Regions from separate parts of the Delftia sp. JD2 genome, predicted to be linked through region 1. Evidence: predicted binding sites of a transcription regulator. Region 1 holds the regulator's gene; each other region holds the start of a gene.
What was found. Region 1 encodes FNR, which switches genes on or off when oxygen is low (the NO sensors DNR and NnrR bind a similar motif). Its sites were predicted from a motif close to TTGATNNNNATCAA; they were not measured.

Region 1 (2,262 bases):
ATGCGGCCACGCCCGCGCACGATCACCCCACGGACCGCTGATCGCCGTGCACTCCTGCAACAGGCCGCAGTCGTGGCCTTTTTGCATGGCGGATCGCATCTCCGGCATGCGCGACGGGTGAGGGTTTCCTACAGGCGTGCAGGGCGCTGCGGGGCTTGGCGCCATGCGTTGGCGCGGCGCACAATGAAGGCGACCCCTCGACAGCACAAGGAGATCGCTGATGTTGGCCCAACGCTGGATGTGGATTGCCTGGCCTGCCTTTCTGGCAGCCGCCGTGATGGAGATGCTGGTTTTTGCCTTTGTGGACCCGCTGGAGCTGCATTGGCTCGGCGACCTGGGCTGGTCGCGCCAGGGCATCTACACGCTGGCCTTCTTCGCCTTCTGGGGCGTGACCATGCTCTCCAGCCTGATGACCACCATGCTGGGCCGCTCGGCCCGCGATCTCAATGACGGCGTGGTCTCCGAGCCCGACCCGGATCTGGCCATGCAGGGGCTGGGGCGGGACTGAGCGAGAGCCCGCCGCAATGAACAAGGCCCGCTGTCGCGGGCCTTGTTCATTGGCGGATGAATGCTTGCCGCCCCTGCAGCCTCACTGGCACTGCTGGCTGTTGACGATGCGCTTGAGCGCCTCCGTGTCCAGGATGCGCAGATGGCGCTGGCGCACCTCGATGATGTTGTCGTCCGCGAACTTGGAGAAGGTGCGGCTCACCGTCTCCAGCTTCAGGCCCAGGTAGCTGCCGATTTCCTCGCGCGTCATGCGCAGCACCAGTTCCGACTTGGAAAAGCCCCGCGCATGCAGGCGCTGCACCAGGTTGAGCACGAAGGCGGCCAGGCGCTCCTCGGCGCGCATGCTGCCCAGCAGCAGCATCACGCCGTGCTCGCGCACGATCTCGCGGCTCATGACCTTGTGCACATGGTTTTGCAGGGCCGTGACCTCGCGCGACAGGTCTTCCAGCTTGTCGAAGGGCATGACGCAGACTTCGGCGTCTTCCAGTGCGACGGCATCGCAGGTGTGGTGGTCGTTGACGATGCCGTCCAGGCCGATGATCTCGCCGGCCATCTGAAAGCCTGTGACCTGGTCGCGTCCGTCCTCGGTGGCCACGCAGGTCTTGAAGAAGCCGGTGCGGATGGCGTACAGCGAGGTGAATGTCTCGCCGTTGCGAAACAGCAGGCCTCCGCGCTTGACCTTGCGGCGCGTGGCCACGATGTCGTCGATGCGCTGCATCTGCTCGGCATCCAGGCCCATGGGCATGCACAGTTCGCGCAGGTTGCAGTTGGAGCAGGAGGCTTTGATGGTCTGAAGGTTCATGGAGTGATAAACATCAGCGGCACACAGCGTGCCGGCGGTGACCTCGTGGATTGCGATGAGTTGGATCAAATTGTCGCAGCAGTCCCTCAAACAACTCTTGATGTGAGTCAAGGACATGACCGATGTGCTGCGGCACAGTCGAGGTATTAGAGGAAAAAACCCATGACCGCTGTCACCCCAGAGCTGCTGCGTCGCTTTGACGTACCGGGGCCCCGATACACCTCGTTCCCTACCGCCGACCGCTTTGTCGAGGCCTTTGGTGCAGAGGACTATATCCTGGCGCTGCAACAACGCAAATCGAGTACCGCAGCGCGTGCCATGCCTTTGTCGCTGTATGTGCACGTGCCCTTTTGCGAGTCGCTTTGCTACTACTGCGCCTGCAACAAGATCGTGACGCGCCACCACGATCGCGCCGCCGTCTACCTGGACTACCTGGCGCGCGAGATGGCCTTGCACACGGCCCATTGCGGCAAGGGCCAGACCGTCAGCCAGCTGCACCTGGGCGGCGGCACGCCCACCTTCTTCTCCGACGACGAGCTGCGCACGCTGATGGGCCTGTTGCGCGAGCATTTCAAGCTGGAGCCGGGTGGCGAGTACTCCATCGAGGTCGATCCGCGCACCGTCAGCGTCGAGCGCCTGGCCGTGCTCAAGGAGCTGGGCTTCAACCGCCTGAGCTTCGGTGTGCAGGACTTCGACGAGCAGGTGCAGATCGCCGTGCACCGCGTGCAGCCGGCAGAGCAGGTGTTCGAGCTGGTGGCGGCCGCGCGGCAGCTGGGCTTTGCCTCCATCAACGTGGACCTGATCTACGGCCTGCCCAAGCAGACGCCCGAATCCTTCGAGCGCACGCTGGCCCAGGTCAACGCGCTGCGGCCCGACCGCATCGCGCTCTATGCCTATGCCCACCTGCCCGAGCGCTTCAAGCCGCAGCGGCGCATTGCGGCCGAGGATCTGCC
Region 2 (2,262 bases), on a different contig from region 1:
CCAGCCTGCGGCCGTGGATGATGCGCACCAGCAGCGCGTTCCAGAGATTGGCGCTGGAGAACACCACGGCGGCCAGGCCGCTGGCCAGCGTCTCGCTGGCATGCATGAAGCACACGAAGTTGAAGCTGAACAGGCACAGGCCCTGCGCCAGCACGCGCGGCAGCGCCGGGCCGCGGGGCACGCGCAGCTGCCGCGACCAGGCCAGCCAGGCGAACATCAGCACGGCGGCCAGCGCAAAGCGGTAGGCAATGGACAGCTCCACGGGCACGGCGCCCAGCTGCAGTTTCAGGGCGATCCAGGTCGAACCCCAGATCAGCACGACCAGGGCATAGAGGGTGGCAGTCATGGCCGGTGATGATGGCGCCGCAGGCTGGGCGGGCATGACAGATTCCTGCGGTTTGATGGCCTGGCGCCATGCATCGGTATGGCTGCGGGACCACAATCGCTGCCATGACGCCCACGCCGCTGCCCGAGCTGCCCTCCAGCCACCTGTGCCAGGTGCTGTCACGCTCCAAGGCCCGGCTGCAGCGGCGCGTGCGCCTGAGCGAAGGGGTGGAGCTGGCCGTCTGGGCCAATGTGGACGACGAGGTGCGCTACTGCCAGCCCGGTCACCACACGCTGTCGGTCTACCTGGCCGGGGGCGAGGGCTCGCAGCTCAAGGCGCGGCCCGAGGCCATGGGGGCGCCGGGGCGCATCTGCATCTTCACGCCAGAGGACGAATCGCACTGGCTGGTACGCTCGCCCGTGCAGTTCCTGCACCTGTATGTGTCCGACCTGGCCTGGGCGGGGCGCGTGGTCCGCATGCTGGATGCCGAGCCCCGCTCGCGCACCTTGCGTGCGCAGATCTACGGGGATGATCAGGCCTTCCACGCCGGTGCCCGTGCGCTGATGCAGCTGGACTGGCAGGACCCGCAGCAGCAACTGGCGGCCGATGCCATTGGCCAGCAGCTGGTGGACCGGCTGGTGCTGCAGTCCGCCACGCAGCGACAGCTGCAGGCGCTGCAGCGGCCGCTGGGCGGGCTTTCTGCGGCCATGCGGCGCAGGGTGCTGGCCCATGTCGAGGCGCATCTGCATGACTCCAAGGCCGTGTCGCTGCCGGCACTGGCGAGACAGGCCTGCCTCTCCGAATTCCATTTCGCACGCATGTTCCGCCAGAGCATGGGCTGCACGGTGCACGAATGGGTGCTGCAGCAGCGCCTGGCCCGGGCACGGCGCGCCCTGTCTGCGCGCAACGTGCCGCCGCTGGCCGAGCTGGCGCTGGATTGCGGCTTTTCCAGCGCCAGCCACCTGGTACGCAGCTTCCGGGCGCATTTGGGCGTTACGCCTACGCAGTTCTCGATCTTTCAGCGCAATGCTTGAGAAGGATGGCCGGCCTCGCCGGCCTTGATCTGGCGCAAGCGTCTGTCCTTGCAGGCCGGGCATGGCTTGAAATTTGCCCTGCCGGTATCAGATAAATCGCAATGACCCTGTTTCAGGAGCGAAAAGAAACACCATGCGAATCGACAAACTGACAACCAAGTTCCAGGAAGCCCTGGCCGACGCGCAAACGCTGGCCCTGGGCGGAGACCAATCCAATATCGAACCCCTGCACCTGCTCGTGGCGCTGCTGCGCCAGGACGATGGTCCGCGCTCGCTCTTGCAGCGCGCCGGCGCCAACGTGGGCCAGCTGCAGGCCGCGGCCGAGAAGGCCCTGGCCGATCTGCCGCGCGTGCAGCACCAGGACCAGGTGCAGGTCGGCTCCGAGCTGGGCCGGCTGCTGCAGGCGACCGAGAAGGAAGCCCTCAAGCGCGGCGACCAGTTCATTGCCAGCGAGCTGTTCCTGCTGGCGCTGACCGACAGCAGCGGCTCCTCCACTCGCGCAGGCCAACTGCTCAAGGAAAGCGGCGTGACGCGCTCCAGCCTGGAGTCGGCCATCAACGCCGTGCGCGGTGGCCAGACCATGGACAGCGCCGAAGGCGAGGGCCAGCGCGAGGCCCTCAAGAAGTACACCATGGACCTGACCGAGCGCGCGCGCATCGGCAAGCTCGATCCGGTGATCGGCCGCGACGACGAAATCCGCCGCTCCATCCAGGTGCTGCAGCGCCGCAGCAAGAACAACCCCGTGCTCATCGGCGAGCCCGGCGTGGGCAAGACCGCCATCGTCGAGGGCCTGGCCCAGCGCATCGTGGCCGGCGAGGTGCCCGAAAGCCTCAAGAACAAGCGCGTGCTGTCGCTGGACATGGCGGGCCTGCTGGCCGGCGCCAAATACCGTGGCGACTTCGA
Region 3 (2,262 bases), on a different contig from region 1:
GGCCTGGGCCGCCAGGCGGACCTGGCGCACAAAGCCTTCGGCCAGGGACTGCAGGCTGGCGGCCTCCGACGCCTGCACGCTGACCGCGTACAGCGCCTGCAGCTGCTGGTGCTGCACGTTGAGGCTGGCGGTCTTCTCGCGCACCTTGTCCTCCAGCTCGGCGTGCGAGCTCTGCAGCGACTGGGCCATGAGGTTGAAGCCGGCCGCCAGCTGGCCGAACTCGTCGTCCACCTCCACGCTCATGCGCGTGTCCAGGTGTCCGCGGCGCATGCGCTCCAGCGCCGAGCGCAGCTGGCCCACGGGATGCAGCACCAGCCAGTAGCTGGTGGCCATGAAGCTCACGGCCGCGATGATGGCCAGCGCCATCAGACACATCTGAAACAGGTGCAGGATGGCCGTCCAGCGCGAGAGCCGGTCCTCGATGGCTTCGACGAATCCGTCCACCTCGCGCACGAAGGCATCGGCGCTGCTCATGATGGCCTGCGCATCGACATGGTCCTCGGCCTGCCACTGCGTGCGCAGCGCACTCCAGTCGCCGCGTATGCGCTCGTAGCGCGCGCTGACCGCATCGCTCCAGGGCACGAACAGCGGCCGCGACATGTCGCCGCTGCGCAGCAGGTCCAGGCTGGCGTCGAACTGCCGTGCGCGCTCCTGCCACTGCGCAGGCGCCTCGTTCTGGCGCGCCATGGCCATGCGCACCATGCTCATGCGCAGCCGCCCGGCCTCGTTCACCGCCGCCGCGCCGCCTTCCAGCTGCCAGGCCACCCACAGCGTGAAACCAATGGAGGCCACGGCCGCGAGCAGGCAGGCTGCGCCCATGAGCAGCAGCTTGGTCGAAAGCGAGGGCTTGCCATGCATGCTGCACTGTAGCCACGGCACATTTGCGCGTCTTGACCTGAATCAAGCGCCGCCCGTTTGCGCCGTGCACCGTCCCGATTCCTAGGATCCTTTCAACTGCCCCCAATGCCCACAGGGCCTATGGCGTCCCCGGGCGAGGCCAGTGTTTAGCATGGGGCCATGCAAGTCCGCTCCATCCCCCGCCCCTTCATCCGCACCCCGCACCTTGCCGGCCTGGCTGCGGCCGCATTGCTGGCGGCAGCCCTTGCCGGCTGCGCAAGCTCCTCCGCCCCGGCGCGGGACTGGACGCAGCAGTTGCAGCGCTGGTCCGACGCGCCCATCGTGCTGCTGGGCGAGCAGCACGATGCGGTCGCCCACCAGGCCTGGCAGCAGGCCACGGTGGAGCAGTTGGCAAAACAGGAGCGCCTGGCCGCGCTGGTGATCGAGATGGCGCCGCGCACCGGCTCCACCGCGTCCCTGGCGCGCGATGCATCCGAGGACGCGGTGCAGCAGGCCCTGCAATGGCAGGACGCGGCCTGGCCCTGGCCGCGCTACCGCGGCGTGGTCATGGCCGCCGTGCGCGCTGGCGTGCCCGTGCTGGGCGGCAACCTGCCGCGCGCCGACATGAAGCAGGCCATGCGCAACGAGAACCTGGACACCCACCTGCCGCCCGAGGGCTGGCAGCGCCAGCTCGACGCCATCCGCGAAGGCCACTGCGGCCTGCTGCCCGACACCCAGCTGGCGCCCATGGCCCGCATCCAGCTGGCCCGCGATGCCAGCATGGCCGAGGTGGCCAGGGCCGCTGTCAAGCCCGGCAAGACCGTGCTGCTGGTGGCCGGGCGCGGCCACGTGCTGCGCGGCGTGGGCATTCCCACCTGGCTGCCCGAGGCCGCAGGCGCCAAGGTGGCCGTGGCGCAGGCGGGGGAGACATCGGTGGCGCAGGCCTCGGATGTGGATTGGCTGCAGAAGACGGATGCCCTGCCCGCCAAGGACCACTGCGCCGAGCTGCGGGAGAAGTTCAGGAACCCGCCGGCGCCGCGGGCCGATGCGGGCTGAAGCCCGCTGATTCCTGAAGAGGTTGCGGCCGGCCTTGCGACCGGCCGGAAATCAGCGGTAGAACGCTTCCACGGCGCCCTTGAGCTTGATCAGCAGGGGCTTTCCCTTGCGATCCACCGTCTTGCCGGCCGGCACCTTGATCCATCCCTCGCTCACGCAGTATTCCTCCACATCGAAGCGCTCGTTGCCGTTGAAGCGGATGCCGATGTCGTGCTCGAACACGGCGGCCACATGGTGCGGGCTGCGCGGGTCGATGGACAGGTGGTCGGGCAGTGCGGGGCGATCGGCGGGTGCGTTGGCGTCGGTCATGGTCTTGTTCTCGCAAGAGGGTTCTGAAGAAAGCCGGTATTGTCCGCGCAATTCGCAGGC

Region 2: the regulator FNR is predicted to act here: its motif matches at 1,384-1,397, upstream of clpB (ATP-dependent chaperone ClpB).
Region 3: the regulator FNR is predicted to act here: its motif matches at 891-904, upstream of ACM14_RS23565 (type IV pili methyl-accepting chemotaxis transducer N-terminal domain-containing protein).

Annotation. Positions count from the first base shown of each region.
Region 1 is NZ_LFJT01000049.1:39,049-41,310, forward strand. Features, by position in the region: gene ACM14_RS22475 (FixH family protein) at 1-41, shown strand, start outside; gene ACM14_RS22480 (hypothetical protein) at 221-508, shown strand; gene fnr (fumarate/nitrate reduction transcriptional regulator Fnr) at 590-1,309, opposite strand; gene hemN (oxygen-independent coproporphyrinogen III oxidase) at 1,472-2,262, shown strand, end outside.
Region 2 is NZ_LFJT01000038.1:11,227-13,488, forward strand. Features, by position in the region: gene ACM14_RS19535 (DMT family transporter) at 1-346, opposite strand, end outside; gene ACM14_RS19540 (helix-turn-helix domain-containing protein) at 451-1,359, shown strand; gene clpB (ATP-dependent chaperone ClpB) at 1,493-2,262, shown strand, end outside.
Region 3 is NZ_LFJT01000055.1:9,027-11,288, reverse strand. Features, by position in the region: gene ACM14_RS23565 (type IV pili methyl-accepting chemotaxis transducer N-terminal domain-containing protein) at 1-858, opposite strand, end outside; gene ACM14_RS23560 (ChaN family lipoprotein) at 1,018-1,893, shown strand; gene ACM14_RS23555 (DUF3297 family protein) at 1,945-2,202, opposite strand.